3 regions of the Pseudomonas sp. GW823-FHT06B06 genome follow, and region 2 is predicted to be linked to each of the others. Evidence: predicted binding sites of a transcription regulator. Region 2 holds the regulator's gene; each other region holds the start of a gene.

Region 1 (4,481 bases), on a different contig from region 2:
GCTGGAAGTGACCGACGCTGCACGAGGCTGGCTGGCGGCAAGCGGCTACGACACGGCAATGGGTGCTCGCCCGATGGCGCGTTTGATCCAGGACAAGATCAAGCGTCCGCTGGCGGAAGAGATTCTGTTTGGCGAACTGGCCGACCATGGTGGCGTGGTTCATATCGATCTGAAGGACGGCGAGCTGACCTTCGACTTCGAGACCACGGCCGAAATGGCCTGACGTTCAGAAGCAAAAACAAAAAGGCGCCGAGAGGCGCCTTTTTGCTGTCTGCTGATGATGATCACGCTCTGCGTGGGAATGCAGCCCGGGACGCTCCGCGTCCCAAATCAAAAGCCGAACGCGGAGCGTCCGTTGAGGAATTCCCACGCAGAGCGTGGGAACGATCAGCATCCCAGGCAAACAAAAACGCCCGGCATAAGCCGGGCGTCTTGTATTGACCTGATTAGCGAGCGCGGTAAGTGATGCGCCCTTTGCTCAAGTCATAGGGCGTCAGCTCGACGCGCACTTTGTCACCGGTAAGAATACGAATGTAGTTCTTGCGCATCTTGCCGGAGATATGCGCGGTTACGACGTGCCCATTTTCCAACTCCACACGAAACATGGTGTTGGGCAGGGTGTCGACGACAGTGCCTTCCATTTCGAAGCTGTCTTCTTTCGACATGCAGTAAAGCCCTCGGTGTCCAATGAATGGCCCGGTGCAACTGCGCCAGGCAAAAGCGGCGTGCATTGTGCCCGAAAAATGGTGTTTAAGCCAAGGGGTTTAGGGCTTGCTCTAGTTCAGAACGACCCAGCGCTGGTTTATCAGCAGTTCGATGGGGCGATACTGGGTCTTGTAGCTCATTTTTTTGCAGTTCTTGATCCAGTAGCCCAGGTAAACTGCGTCCAGCCCCAGGCGCCGGGCTTCGGCGATTTGCCACAGTATCGCGTAGCGCCCCAGGCTGCGGCGCTCTTCGCCGGGCTCATAGAAGGTGTAGACCGCCGACAGACCGTTCGGCAGAAGGTCGGTGACGGCGATGGCCAGTAGACGACCCTGGAGGCGAAATTCGTAGAACCGCGAAAAAGGCAGGTCGCGAACCAGAAAGGTCGAGAACTGATCGCGGCTGGGCGGGTACATGTCGCCATCGGCATGGCGTTCTTCAATGTAGCGCTGATAAAGATCGAAATATTCTTCGCTGAAACCTGGCTTGGCGGGGCGGACCTGCAAGTCGGCGTTGCGTTTGAAAATGCGTTTTTGCTGACGATTGGGCGTGAATTGCCCTACCGGAATGCGTGCCGGTACGCACGCATTGCAATTCTGGCAATGGGGGCGATACAGGTGGTCGCCACTGCGCCGAAAACCCATCTCGGAAAGATCTGCATACACGTGCACATCCATGGGCTGGCTAGGGTCGAGAAACAGGGTGGTGGCCTGCTCCTCGGGCAGATAGCTGCAGGAGTGGGGTTGAGTGGCATAAAACTTCAAACGCGCCAACTCGGTCATGATCAACCCTCGGAAAGCTTTTGGATAAGTGTAAGCCACGCGGGCCAAAGTCGCTCAGCAAACCCAGGTTGCACGATTGGGCTGATCCAGATGCCGCGCCAGGTAATCGGCAAACACCCGGCGCGGAATCGCTCGCGCACCCAGGCTATGCAAATGATCGGTGGGCATCTGGCAATCGATGAGCACGAAACCCGAGTCTTTCAGATGTCGTACCAGTGTGGCAAAGCCAAATTTCGACGCGTTGTCGGCCAGGCTGAACATGGATTCGCCGAAAAACAGCTGGCCCATCGCCAGTCCATATAGCCCGCCCACCAGTTGATCCTGGTCCCAGACCTCCACCGAGTGCGCATGGCCGCGTTTGTGCAGTTCGATGTAGGCGTCCTGCATGGCTTCGGTGATCCAGGTGCCGTCCGCATATTCCCGGGGGGCGGCGCAGGCGCGTATGACCGCGGCAAAATCCTGGTCGAAGGTCACTTGGTAGCGTTGTTGGCGCAGCAGTTTGTTCAGGCTGCGGGACACGTGCAGTTCATCGGGAAACAGCACGGTGCGAGGGTCCGGCGACCACCAGAGGATCGGCTGGCCTTCGGAAAACCAGGGGAAGCAGCCATGGCGGTAGGCCTGGATCAGTCGATCGGCGGACAGGTCGCCACCGGCCGCCAGCAATCCATTGGGATCGCGCATGGCCTTTTCCAGGGCCGGGAACGTCAGGGTGTTGCGTTGTAACCAGGTCAGCATGGCATCAGGGCTTACAGAAGGGGAGGGCGATGGCGGGCGTAAGCCCGCCGTGAAGTTTGCCGTCAAACAGTGGGAATGTCGTCGAGGTATTTTTCTGCGTCCAGGGCGGCCATGCAGCCGGCGCCCGCAGAGGTGACGGCCTGGCGATAGACGTGATCGGCGACGTCACCCGCGGCAAACACCCCTTCGATGGCGGTTGCCGTCGCATTGCCTTCGCTGCCACCGTTGACCAGCAGATAGCCGTCACGCATTTCCAGCTGGCCGGCGAACAGGTCGGTATTGGGCTTGTGGCCGATGGCGATGAACACGCCGGTCAGGGGCAGCTCAGTGATTGCGCCGGTATGACTGTCGCGCAGGCGCGCACCGGTCACGCCGCTGGCGTCGCCCAGCACTTCGTCCAGATTCTGGTTCCAGTGCAGGCGAATATTGCCCTTGGCGGCTTTTTCAAAGAGTTTGTCCTGAAGAATTTTTTCCGAGCGCAACTTGTCGCGACGGTGAATCAGATGGACTTCCCGGGCAATGTTCGACAGATAAAGCGCTTCTTCAACGGCGGTATTACCGCCGCCCACCACCGCGACCACCTGGTTGCGATAGAAGAAGCCGTCGCAGGTGGCGCAGGCTGAAACCCCTTTGCCGGCAAATGTCTCTTCCGAAGGCAAGCCCAGATACTGGGCCGAGGCTCCCGTGGCGATAATCAGTGCGTCGCAGGTATAAGTGCCGCTGTCACCGATAAGTTCGAAGGGGCGCTGCTGCAACTTGGCGGTATGGATGTGGTCGTAAACGATCTCGGTGGCAAAGCGCTCGGCGTGTTTTTGCATGCGCTCCATCAAGACCGGGCCAGTCAGGCCTTCGACATCGCCTGGCCAGTTATCGACTTCCACGGTGGTAGTGAGCTGGCCACCTGCCTGTATGCCGGTAATCACAACGGGCTTGAGGTTGGCGCGAGCGGCATACACGGCTGCGCTGTAACCCGCGGGGCCGGATCCCAGGATGATCAGGCGGGAATGCTTCGCTACGCTCATAAAAACACCTCATAAGCCTTTGTCACAAAAGAGAATGCGTGCTCAAATTGAGTCGCACGTAATGTGCTGTTGACTATGCTACACCCAAGAGTTGCCAGCATGGCATCGGACGTACAAACCCGTACAATGCCTGGCTATAACAGTGTTTGTAACAAAATCGGCATCGCATTTCGTGTTTATGAAAACCGATGCGCAGTGTTAAAAGTAGTCCCGGTTACGCCTGTTAACTTTTTTACCTGCCTGGATTGGGCAGTTTTATAGTCATTCAACAGATGGACGCGCCGTTGGCGCAGGAAAAACAGGTTTTGAAGAAATCCACCGCAGCACCCAAAACAGTTGTTCCACTCTGGCGTCAGCACCTGCACTACCGCCTCAAGGAAGGTGCATTGATCGCCATCGGTGCGTTGTGCCTGTTCCTGATGATGGCCTTGCTGACCTATGGCAAGGACGATCCGGGCTGGAGCCACAACAGCAAGATCGAGGACGTTCAAAACTTCGGCGGCCCGGCGGGTTCCTACAGCGCCGATATCCTGTTCATGGTGCTGGGTTACTTTGCCTATATCTTCCCGTTATTGCTGGCGATCAAGGCCTATCAGATCTTCCGCCAACGCCACGAGCCATGGGAGTGGAGCGGCTGGCTGTTCTCCTGGCGCCTGATCGGCCTGGTGTTCCTGGTGCTGTCCGGTGCCGCGCTGGCGCATATTCATTTCCATGCCGCGACCGGTCTGCCGGCTGGCGCTGGGGGAGCGCTGGGCGAGAGCCTTGGCGACCTGGCGAAGAACGCGCTGAACATCCAGGGCAGCACGCTGCTGTTCATCGCCTTGTTCCTGTTCGGTCTCACGGTATTCACCGACCTGTCATGGTTCAAGGTGATGGACGTTACCGGCAAGATCACCCTCGACCTGTTCGAGCTGTTCCAGGGTGCCGCCAATCGCTGGTGGGCAGCCCGTACCGAGCGCAAGCAACTGGTGGCGCAGCTGCGTGAAGTCGATGAGCGCGTGCACGACGTGGTCGCGCCAACCGTCACCGACAAGCGCGAACAGGCCAAGGTCAAGGAACGCCTGATCGAGCGCGAGCAGGCCCTGAGCAAGCACATGTCCGAGCGCGAGAAGCAGGTGCCACCGGTGATTGCCCCAGCGCCACCCAAGCCGCCAGCGCCGAGCAAGCGCGTGGAAAAAGAAAAGCAGGCGCCGTTGTTCGTCGACAGCGCCGTGGAGGGCACTTTGCCGCCGATCTCGAT
Region 2 (4,481 bases):
GAAGCGTCGATCTTCCGCAAACTCTCCGTGGCCGACAACATCATGGCCATCCTCGAGACCCGCAAGGAACTCGACAAGGCCGGTCGCCGCAAGGAACTGGAAAGCCTGCTGCAGGAGTTCCACATCAGCCACATCCGCGACAACCTCGGCATGAGCCTGTCCGGTGGCGAACGCCGTCGCGTGGAAATCGCCCGGGCACTGGCCACCAACCCGAAATTCATCCTGCTCGACGAACCGTTCGCCGGCGTTGACCCGATCTCCGTGGGTGACATCAAGCAGATCATCCACCACCTCAAGGCCAAGGGCATCGGCGTACTGATCACCGACCACAACGTCCGCGAAACCCTGGATATCTGCGAAACCGCCTATATTGTCAACGATGGTCAACTGATCGCCGAAGGCGACGCTGAAACCATCCTGGCCAATGACCTGGTGAAAGAAGTGTACCTGGGGCATGAATTCCGCCTGTAAGCATCGCGGTGTCCGGCGAGTCGGCAGAGCGCTTGGCGCAATAAAAAATCAACCTTTTTTTATTGTTACAGCGCTCTAGGCAAACGCCGCGGTTTCGGGCATATAATTTGCTTATGTTTGGCGCTCCGGCGCCCTGTAGTGGATGGCGCATGTGCGCCGGCGAATAAGGTGTTAAGCCCCTGCCATGAAACCATCGCTAGTCTTGAGAATGGGCCAGCAGCTGACGATGACACCGCAGCTGCAACAGGCCATCCGCCTGCTCCAATTGTCGACCCTGGACCTGCAACAGGAAATCCAGGAGGCCCTGGAGTCCAATCCGATGCTCGAGCGCCAGGAAGAAGGCGACGACTTCGACAATTCCGACCCGCTGGCCGACAACGCCGAACACAAACCCAGTACCGACACCCAGGAACCCTCCTACCAGGAAAGCGCCACGACCGTCGATAATATCGAGGAAGGCGACTGGAACGAGCGCATTCCCAACGAACTGCCTGTCGACACCGCCTGGGAAGACGTCTACCAGACCAGCGCCAGCAGCCTGCCGAGCAACGATGACGACGAGTGGGATTTCACCACCCGCACATCAGCCGGCGAGAGCCTGCAAAGCCACCTGCTGTGGCAATTGAACCTGGCACCGATGTCCGACACCGATCGCCTGATCGCCGTGACCCTGATCGACTGCATCAACAACCAGGGCTACCTGGACGAGACGCTGGAGGAAATCCTCGAAGCCTTCGATCCGGAACTGGACATCGAACTGGACGAAATCGAAGCCGTCCTGCACCGCATCCAGCAATTCGAACCTGCCGGCATCGGCGCACGCAACCTGGGTGAATGCCTGCTGTTGCAATTGCGCCAACTGCCCGCCAAGACGCCTTGGCTGGCCGAAGCCAAGCGCCTGGTCACTGACTATATCGACTTGCTCGGCAGCCGCGACTACAGCCAGCTGATGCGCCGCATGAAGCTCAAGGAAGATGAGCTGCGCCAGGTGATCGAGCTGGTCCAGAGCCTCAACCCGCGCCCGGGCTCGCAAATCGAGTCGACCGAAGCCGAATACGTGGTTCCGGACGTGATCGTGCGCAAGGATAACGAACGCTGGCTGGTGGAGCTCAACCAGGAGTCGGTGCCCCGCCTGAGGGTCAACGCCCAGTATGCGGGCTTCGTTCGTCGTGCCGACACCAGCGCCGACAACACCTTCATGCGCAATCAACTGCAGGAAGCCCGCTGGTTCATCAAGAGCCTGCAAAGCCGCAACGAAACCCTGATGAAAGTGGCCACGCAGATCGTCGAGCATCAGCGCGGCTTCCTGGAGTATGGCGACGAAGCCATGAAGCCATTGGTCCTGCATGACATCGCCGAAGCGGTCGGCATGCATGAGTCGACGATTTCGCGGGTTACCACGCAGAAATTCATGCATACCCCTCGGGGCATTTATGAACTGAAATACTTTTTCTCCAGTCACGTCAGCACCTCCGAGGGCGGAGAATGCTCGTCCACGGCGATTCGCGCGATCATCAAAAAACTGGTGGCGGCGGAAAATCAGAAAAAGCCGTTGAGTGACAGCAAGATCGCTGGTTTACTGGAGGCACAAGGCATTCAGGTGGCTCGCCGCACCGTCGCCAAGTACCGCGAATCCCTCGGGATCGCGCCTTCGAGCGAACGCAAGCGGTTGATGTAGGGCCACGCCACAGCGTTCCAGTGGCAGATCATCTGGATCTGCCGCTTTATGCACTGGCAACGAAGGAGAAGCTGTATGCAAGTCAACATCAGTGGACACCAACTGGAAGTGACCAAGCCCCTGCGTGAATACGTCGAGCTCAAGTTCAAGAAGCTCGAGGGGCATTTCGACAAGATCACCAACGTGCAAGTCACGATGTGCGTCGAAAAGTTGAAGCAGAAAATCGAAGCCACGCTGCATATACCCGGCAATGAGGTCGTCGCCAACGCGGAACATACCGATATGTACGCGGCAATCGACGCACTGACCGACAAGCTGGATAAACAACTCAAAAAGCATAAGGAAAAGACTCAGAGCCTCCTCCAGGGCGCTACGGGTCGTTAACACTCCCAACCCATGATCCGACTTGAAAGCATCCTGACCCCCGGCCGTTCCCTGGTGAACGTGCCGGGCGGCAGTAAAAAGAAAGCCCTCGAGCAAATTGCCAACCTCATCCATCGCGAAGTGCCGGATCTGGCCATGCAGGATGTTTTCGAGAGCCTGGTCGCCCGTGAAAAACTCGGCTCCACCGGCTTTGGTAATGGCATCGCCATTCCCCACTGCCGTCTAAAGGGCTGTGATGCGCCCATCAGTGCCTTGATGCACCTGGACGCCCCTATCGATTTCGACGCCATCGACGGCGCTCCGGTTGACCTGTTGTTCGTGCTACTGGTCCCGCAAGCCGCTACCGATGCGCACCTTGAGTTGTTGCGCCAGATTGCCAGCATGCTCGACCGCAAGGACGTGCGCGACAAACTGCGCAACGCTGCGAGCAATCAAGCCTTGTATCAGGTTGTCCTGGACGAGCAGAACGGGCAGTAATCATGCGCTTGATCATCGTCAGCGGCCGCTCCGGCTCAGGTAAAAGTACCGCCCTCGACGTCCTCGAGGACAACGGCTACTACTGCATTGACAACCTGCCTGCCGGGTTGCTGCCTGAACTGGCCGAGCGAGCGCTGATACACACCGAACTGGCACAGCCACTGGTTGCCGTGTCCATCGATGCTCGCAACCTGCCAAGCCACTTGTCGCGGTTCCCCGAGTTACTGGCAGAAGTGCGCAGTCGCCACATCCAGTGCGATGTCCTGTACCTGGATGCCGACGAAGAAACCCTGCTCAAACGTTTCTCGGAAACCCGTCGGCGTCACCCGCTGAGCAACGCCAACCGCTCGCTGGCCGAAGCGATCAACGACGAGACCACCCTGCTCGGTCCGATTGCCGACCTTGCCGATCTCAAGCTCAACACCACCAGTCTGAATTTGTATCAACTGCGCGATACCATCAAGCTGCGCCTGCTAAACCAACCGGAACCCGGTACGGCGTTTCTCGTGGAGTCGTTCGGGTTCAAGCGTGGTATGCCGGTCGACGCCGACCTGGTATTCGATGTGCGATGCCTACCCAACCCTTACTGGAAGCCGGAACTGCGCGAGCAGTCCGGGCTCGACCAACCGGTGGCCGAGTACCTGGCTGCGCAACCCGATGTCGAGGAAATGTTCCAGGACATTTCTACCTACTTGCTCAAATGGCTGCCACGCTTTGCCGCCAGCAACCGTGCCTATGTCACCATAGCCATTGGCTGCACCGGCGGCCATCACCGCTCCGTCTACCTGACTGAACGTCTTGGCCAGGTCCTGCAGCAATCCCTGAAGAATGTCCAGGTTCGCCACCGCGACCTCAGCTAAAGGATTTACACCGCGATGCCTGCTCTGGAAATCGAAATCATCAACAAGCTGGGCCTGCATGCCCGCGCTTCGGCAAAATTCGTTGGGGTTGCCGGTCAATTCAAGGATTGCACGATCAGGGTAGGACGCACGCCAGAAACCACCATCGATGGTAAAAGCATCATGGCAATGATGATGCTGGCCGCTGGCAAGGGCACCAGGATTTATCTGAGCACCGAAGGCGAGCAGGAACAGGAAGCGCTGGATGCGCTGGTGGCGTTGATCAATAACTACTTCGACGAAGGCGAGTAAAGGTCAAGGACCGTCCGAACCCGGCTCGAGCCGGGGCTTGCTGGCGAAGGCGGCCTTGAACATCAGGATGATCTTTCTGGCGCCATCGCTGGTAAGCCAGCTACCACAGGTTTTGCCAAAGCCCGACAAAAAAGGCGCGCCACCCAATGGGTGGCGCGCCTTTTTGTCCAACGGGCGAAGCTTAGCTGCCCGCCACCGTCATCCGCTCGATCAACACCGAGCCCGTTCGAATGTTGCTGCGCAGTTCCAGGTCATTGCCCACGGCAACGATCTGCTTGAACATGTCTCGCATGTTGCCGGCGATGGTCACTTCCTGGACC
Region 3 (4,481 bases), on a different contig from region 2:
CATGGCCGGGCGCAAGGTTAAACCCTGAGCTTGTGGTGTCTGGGCCGGCCTCTTCGCGAGCAAGCCCGCTCCCACATTCGATCTTCTGCGAACACAGAATTTGTGACCAACAAAGATCAAATGTGGGAGCGGGCTTGCTCGCGAAGCGGTATCCCCGATTTTACTGTTGCTGCACGGAGATCACCGGCGCAGGCGTCGGCGATACGAACACTTTTGCATGCATCTGCTCACACCCACCACCGCGGCGCATGCCACGTACCGGGCAGGCGTCCAGGTAATCGAGCCCTACCGCGAGCTTCAAATGGCGTTCAGGACGGGCCAGTTCATTGGTCACATCGAAGCTGTACCAGGCGTCATCGAGCCAGGCTTCGGCCCAGGCATGGCTGGCCAGGTGTTCGCTGTTTTCGCTGTACAGGTAACCCGACACATAACGCGCCGGCACGCCCAGGCTGCGGGCGCAGGCGAGGAACGCGTGGGTATGGTCCTGGCACACGCCCGAACGCCCGGCGAAAGCCTGGGCGGCGCTGGTGTCCACTTCGGTGGCGCCCGGCGTGTAGGTCATGTGCTGGTTCAAGCCATGCATCAAGTCGATCAGCGCCGTTCGGTCGCGGCGCTGCTTGCACGCCTTGTCGGCGAACGCGCGTAGCGCCTGGTCGGCCTCGGTCAGCCGGGTGAAACGCAAGAACGGCAATGCCGACTGGCTCTCGTGCTCGGCTTCGCGCAACTCGTCGATGTCGACCTGGCCACGGGCACCGATGATGATGGCCGCGTGGGGTTCGTCCATGGTCAGTACGTGCAGGATGTTGCCGAACGGATCCAGTTGCGCGCGCACCGGCCGCGGCAGATCGAGCTGCCAACTGAGCACGTGTTGGCGCTCGCTGTCGTGAGGCGTCAGCCGCAGGTACTGGATGCTCGCCCGCACCTGATCCTCGTAGTGATAGGTGGTCTCGTGGCTTATGGAAAGTCTCATGCAGCCTCCAGGTAGGAACTGTGAATGGCATTACCCAACTGGCGCACCAGCGGGATGAACTCGGTCAGCCAGGCATGCAGGCCTTCGTCGAGGATTTCGTTGATGCCGGTATAGCGCAATCGTGCGTCCATCTCCGCAGCCAAGCGCTGTGCCGGGCGGCCATTGGCCCCTGGCAGTTGCGCCAGGATCAGATCGATTTCTTCGGTGCAGGCGCGCAAAGAGCGTGGAACATCGGCCCGCAGCAGCAGCAACTCGGCCACATGCCGGGCGCCGGGGGCGTCACGGTAGATCTCGGTGTACGCCTCGAAAGACGACAGGGCCCGCAACAACGCACTCCATTGGTAATAGGCGTGGGCCGTGCCGTCGCTGACCGCTTCGGCCTGATCACCGGCCATTTCGTAGCGCGCATCGAGCAGGCGCAGTGTGTTGTCGGCCCTTTCGATGAATGTCCCCAGGCGAATGAAACGGAACGCGTCGTTGCGCATGATGGTGCCGTAGGACGCACCACGGAACAGATGGGAACGTTCCTTGATCCACTCGCAGAAACGGCTCATGCCGTAGCGGCCCAGGCCCTGTTCGGCGATGCCGCGAATCTCCAGCCAAGTGGCGTTGATGTTTTCCCACATGTCGGCGGTGATGCGGCCACGTACCGCGTGGGCACTGGCCCGTGCGGCCCCGAGGCAACTGTAGATGCTGGCCGGGTTGGCCGCGTCCAGGGCAAAGAAATGCAACAACCTTTCGGCATGCAGCTCGCCGTGGCGTTCGAGATAATCATCCAGCGTGCCGGTAATCAGCAACGGCATGGCCAACTCGTGCAGGCCGTTCCCACGGCCATCCTGGGGCATCAGCGACAGCGAATAACTGATGTCGAGCATCCGCGCGAGGTTTTCCGCCCGCTCCAGGTAACGCGACATCCAATACAAATCCGAGGCAGTTCTACTTAACATGTCAGGCTTCCTTCAATCCTCAACCACCCAGGTGTCCTTGGTTCCGCCGCCCTGGGAGGAATTCACCACCAGGGAGCCTTCGCGCAGGGCGACACGGGTCAAGCCGCCGGGCACGACCCGGGTTTCGCGGCCAGACAGTACAAACGGACGCAGGTCGATATGGCGTGGCGCGATGCCGCTTTCGACAAAGGTCGGACAGGTCGACAGCGACAGTGTCGGCTGTGCGATGTAGGCATGGGGCTTGGCGATGATGCGCGCGCGGAAGGCTTCGATTTCCGCTGCGCTCGCCGCGGGCCCCACCAGCATTCCGTAGCCGCCGGAGCCCTGGGTTTCCTTGACCACGAGCTCCGGAAGGTTGGCCAGGACGTGGGACAGCTCAGAAGGATTGCGACACTGCCACGTGGGTACGTTTTTCAGGATCGGTTCTTCGTCCAGGTAGAAACGGATCATGTCGGTGACGAATGGATACACCGATTTGTCGTCTGCCACCCCGGTTCCGATGGCGTTCGCCAACACGACATTGCCCGAACGATAGGACGACAGCAGGCCGGGCACGCCCAGCATCGAGTCGGGATTGAACGCCAGCGGGTCAAGGAACGCATCGTCGAGACGGCGGTAAATCACATCGACGGCTTTCGGCCCGTCGGTGGTGCGCATGAACACCTTGTCGTCACGCACGAACAGGTCCGCACCCTCCACCAGCTCCACGCCCATTTCTCGCGCCAGGAATGCATGCTCGAAGAAGGCGCTGTTGAAGCGCCCCGGCGTCAGCACCACGACACTCGGATTTTCGATCGGGCTTGAGCTTTTCAGGGTGTCGAGCAACAGGTTCGGGTAATGGTCGATGGGGGCAATGCGCTGGGCCGCAAACAACTCGGGGAACAGGCGCATCATCATCTTGCGGTCTTCGAGCATGTAGCTGACGCCGCTCGGTGTACGAAGATTGTCTTCGAGCACGTAGTACGTGCCGTCGCCGTCGCGCACCAGGTCGACGCCGGAAATGTGCGAATAGATATCCCGATGCAGGTCCAGGCCTTGCATCGCCAACTGGTACTGCTCGTTGGCCAGCACCTGCTCGGCCGGAATGATCCCGGCCTTGATAATGCGCTGCTCGTGGTAAAGGTCGGCGAGAAACATGTTCAACGCCTTGACCCGCTGGATACAGCCGCGCTCGACCACGCGCCATTCACTGGCGGGGATACTGCGCGGGATGGTGTCGAAGGGAATCAGGCGCTCTGTGCCCTGCTCATCACCGTAGAGCGTGAAGGTAATCCCGGCGCGATGAAACAGCAGATCGGCCTCGCGTCGCCGTTGTGCCAGAAGCTCGTCAGGCGTCTCGGCCAGCCAACGGGCAAACTCCCGATAATGCGGGCGGACCTGGCCGCCAGCGTCGTACATCTCATCAAAATAGGTGCGGATCATGCCGTACTCCTTGTCACCCGGACATACAGGCCTTCGCAAGGCCCGTGCCATCGGCAGAAACGCTTTGATTTCAATCGGTTGGATAATCACCACGCGAGCGCCGCACCAATCCTGTGCGGCAAATGCCCCCACCTGACGGCCCCCGCTTCATTGCAAGGCGTTGTCGTCGCCCATCACCAGCATAGACCGTAGGCGCCGGCTTGCCGGCGAACGGGTCGGCCTTGTTCGATTGCCATCGACAAAAACGAAAACGGCCAACCCGAAGGTTAGCCGTCATTGCTGTTTGTAACTGTTCATAGGTTTATGCGAGTCGCCCTCGTACCTCCTGTTTCACACCCCAGCCTTCGATGATGCCGCCCAGAGGCTCGACCACTGCCTCGAAACCCTGTTCGAAATCGCCAATGTCGTCGTAGGTCGCATACATGACCTTGCACAACTCCAAAGCCCAGGCGCCATCGTCGCGCACACTGATTTGCGCATCCAGGGATTCACCACGGTGAAAATGACCTGCCGCCCTGCGTGCCCGCTCCTCGTCCGGGAAAATGGCGTAGAACTCGATGGGATGGAACCGGGAAAAATCAAAACCGCCTTCTTTCATGCGGCGCAACACACTGCTGCTGATGTCTTCTTGATAGGCTGTGCTCATGAAACGTCCTCCTCAAACTGATGGATAGACTTTCCGTACTCCCTTGTGCGAACCCAAGGGTGCGCGCGACGGGAAACAAGCATGGAGCTGACAAGACCAGACCTTAGCGATCCATTCGCTGATCTCGCTTGCAGAGTAGCCCCAAGATAGAGCCGCTGCCAAGGCCTGGTTCTGCTGTAGTCGATAACGAGAAGAGGTTCAGACGGGGGTGATGCTGCGAATTTCAATACTGTTCTGGGCCTTCAGGCTTTTGACGCCTGCATCCGGGGTGCGGCCCTCATAGTCGTTCAGATCCAGTTCGGCGGCCACGGGAAGCAATCGCGCCTTGATGAGTTTGGCGGCCTCTTCGTGACTCGGGCACTCCTCGCACTCGAATTCTTCATCGATTACTTCACCATGATCATCCACGAAAGTGACTTTCCACCTTTGCATCGGTGCCTCCTCGATAAAACCCATGGATGGGCTTACACCTATCTCGACCTCGGGCGCCGGGCAA

The links. Region 2 encodes sigma-54, which starts transcription at its own class of promoters, with help from an activator protein. Its sites were predicted from a motif close to ANTGGCATNNANNTTGCTNT; they were not measured.
Region 1: a site for sigma-54 is predicted at 3,292-3,311, ahead of AC1Q8Q_RS26095 (DNA translocase FtsK). Genes of this name have one in related genera too.
Region 3: a site for sigma-54 is predicted at 3,372-3,391, ahead of AC1Q8Q_RS04850 (circularly permuted type 2 ATP-grasp protein). Genes of this name have one in related genera too.

The regions. Positions count from the first base shown of each region.
Region 1 is NZ_JBXAHO010000038.1:51,049-55,529, forward strand. It holds gene clpA (ATP-dependent Clp protease ATP-binding subunit ClpA) at 1-223, shown strand, start outside; gene infA (translation initiation factor IF-1) at 447-665, opposite strand; gene AC1Q8Q_RS26080 (arginyltransferase) at 777-1,484, opposite strand; gene aat (leucyl/phenylalanyl-tRNA--protein transferase) at 1,539-2,219, opposite strand; gene trxB (thioredoxin-disulfide reductase) at 2,282-3,241, opposite strand; gene AC1Q8Q_RS26095 (DNA translocase FtsK) at 3,514-4,481, shown strand, end outside.
Region 2 is NZ_JBXAHO010000002.1:118,467-122,947, forward strand. It holds gene lptB (LPS export ABC transporter ATP-binding protein) at 1-471, shown strand, start outside; gene AC1Q8Q_RS02230 (RNA polymerase factor sigma-54) at 656-2,149, shown strand; gene hpf (ribosome hibernation-promoting factor, HPF/YfiA family) at 2,225-2,533, shown strand; gene ptsN (PTS IIA-like nitrogen regulatory protein PtsN) at 2,546-3,010, shown strand; gene rapZ (RNase adapter RapZ) at 3,013-3,870, shown strand; gene AC1Q8Q_RS02250 (HPr family phosphocarrier protein) at 3,886-4,161, shown strand; gene pmbA (metalloprotease PmbA) at 4,343-4,481, opposite strand, start outside.
Region 3 is NZ_JBXAHO010000004.1:93,637-98,117, forward strand. It holds gene AC1Q8Q_RS04835 (c-type cytochrome) at 1-28, shown strand, start outside; gene AC1Q8Q_RS04840 (transglutaminase family protein) at 161-970, opposite strand; gene AC1Q8Q_RS04845 (alpha-E domain-containing protein) at 967-1,917, opposite strand; gene AC1Q8Q_RS04850 (circularly permuted type 2 ATP-grasp protein) at 1,930-3,339, opposite strand; gene AC1Q8Q_RS04855 (ribonuclease E inhibitor RraB) at 3,641-3,985, opposite strand; gene AC1Q8Q_RS04860 (hypothetical protein) at 4,184-4,417, opposite strand.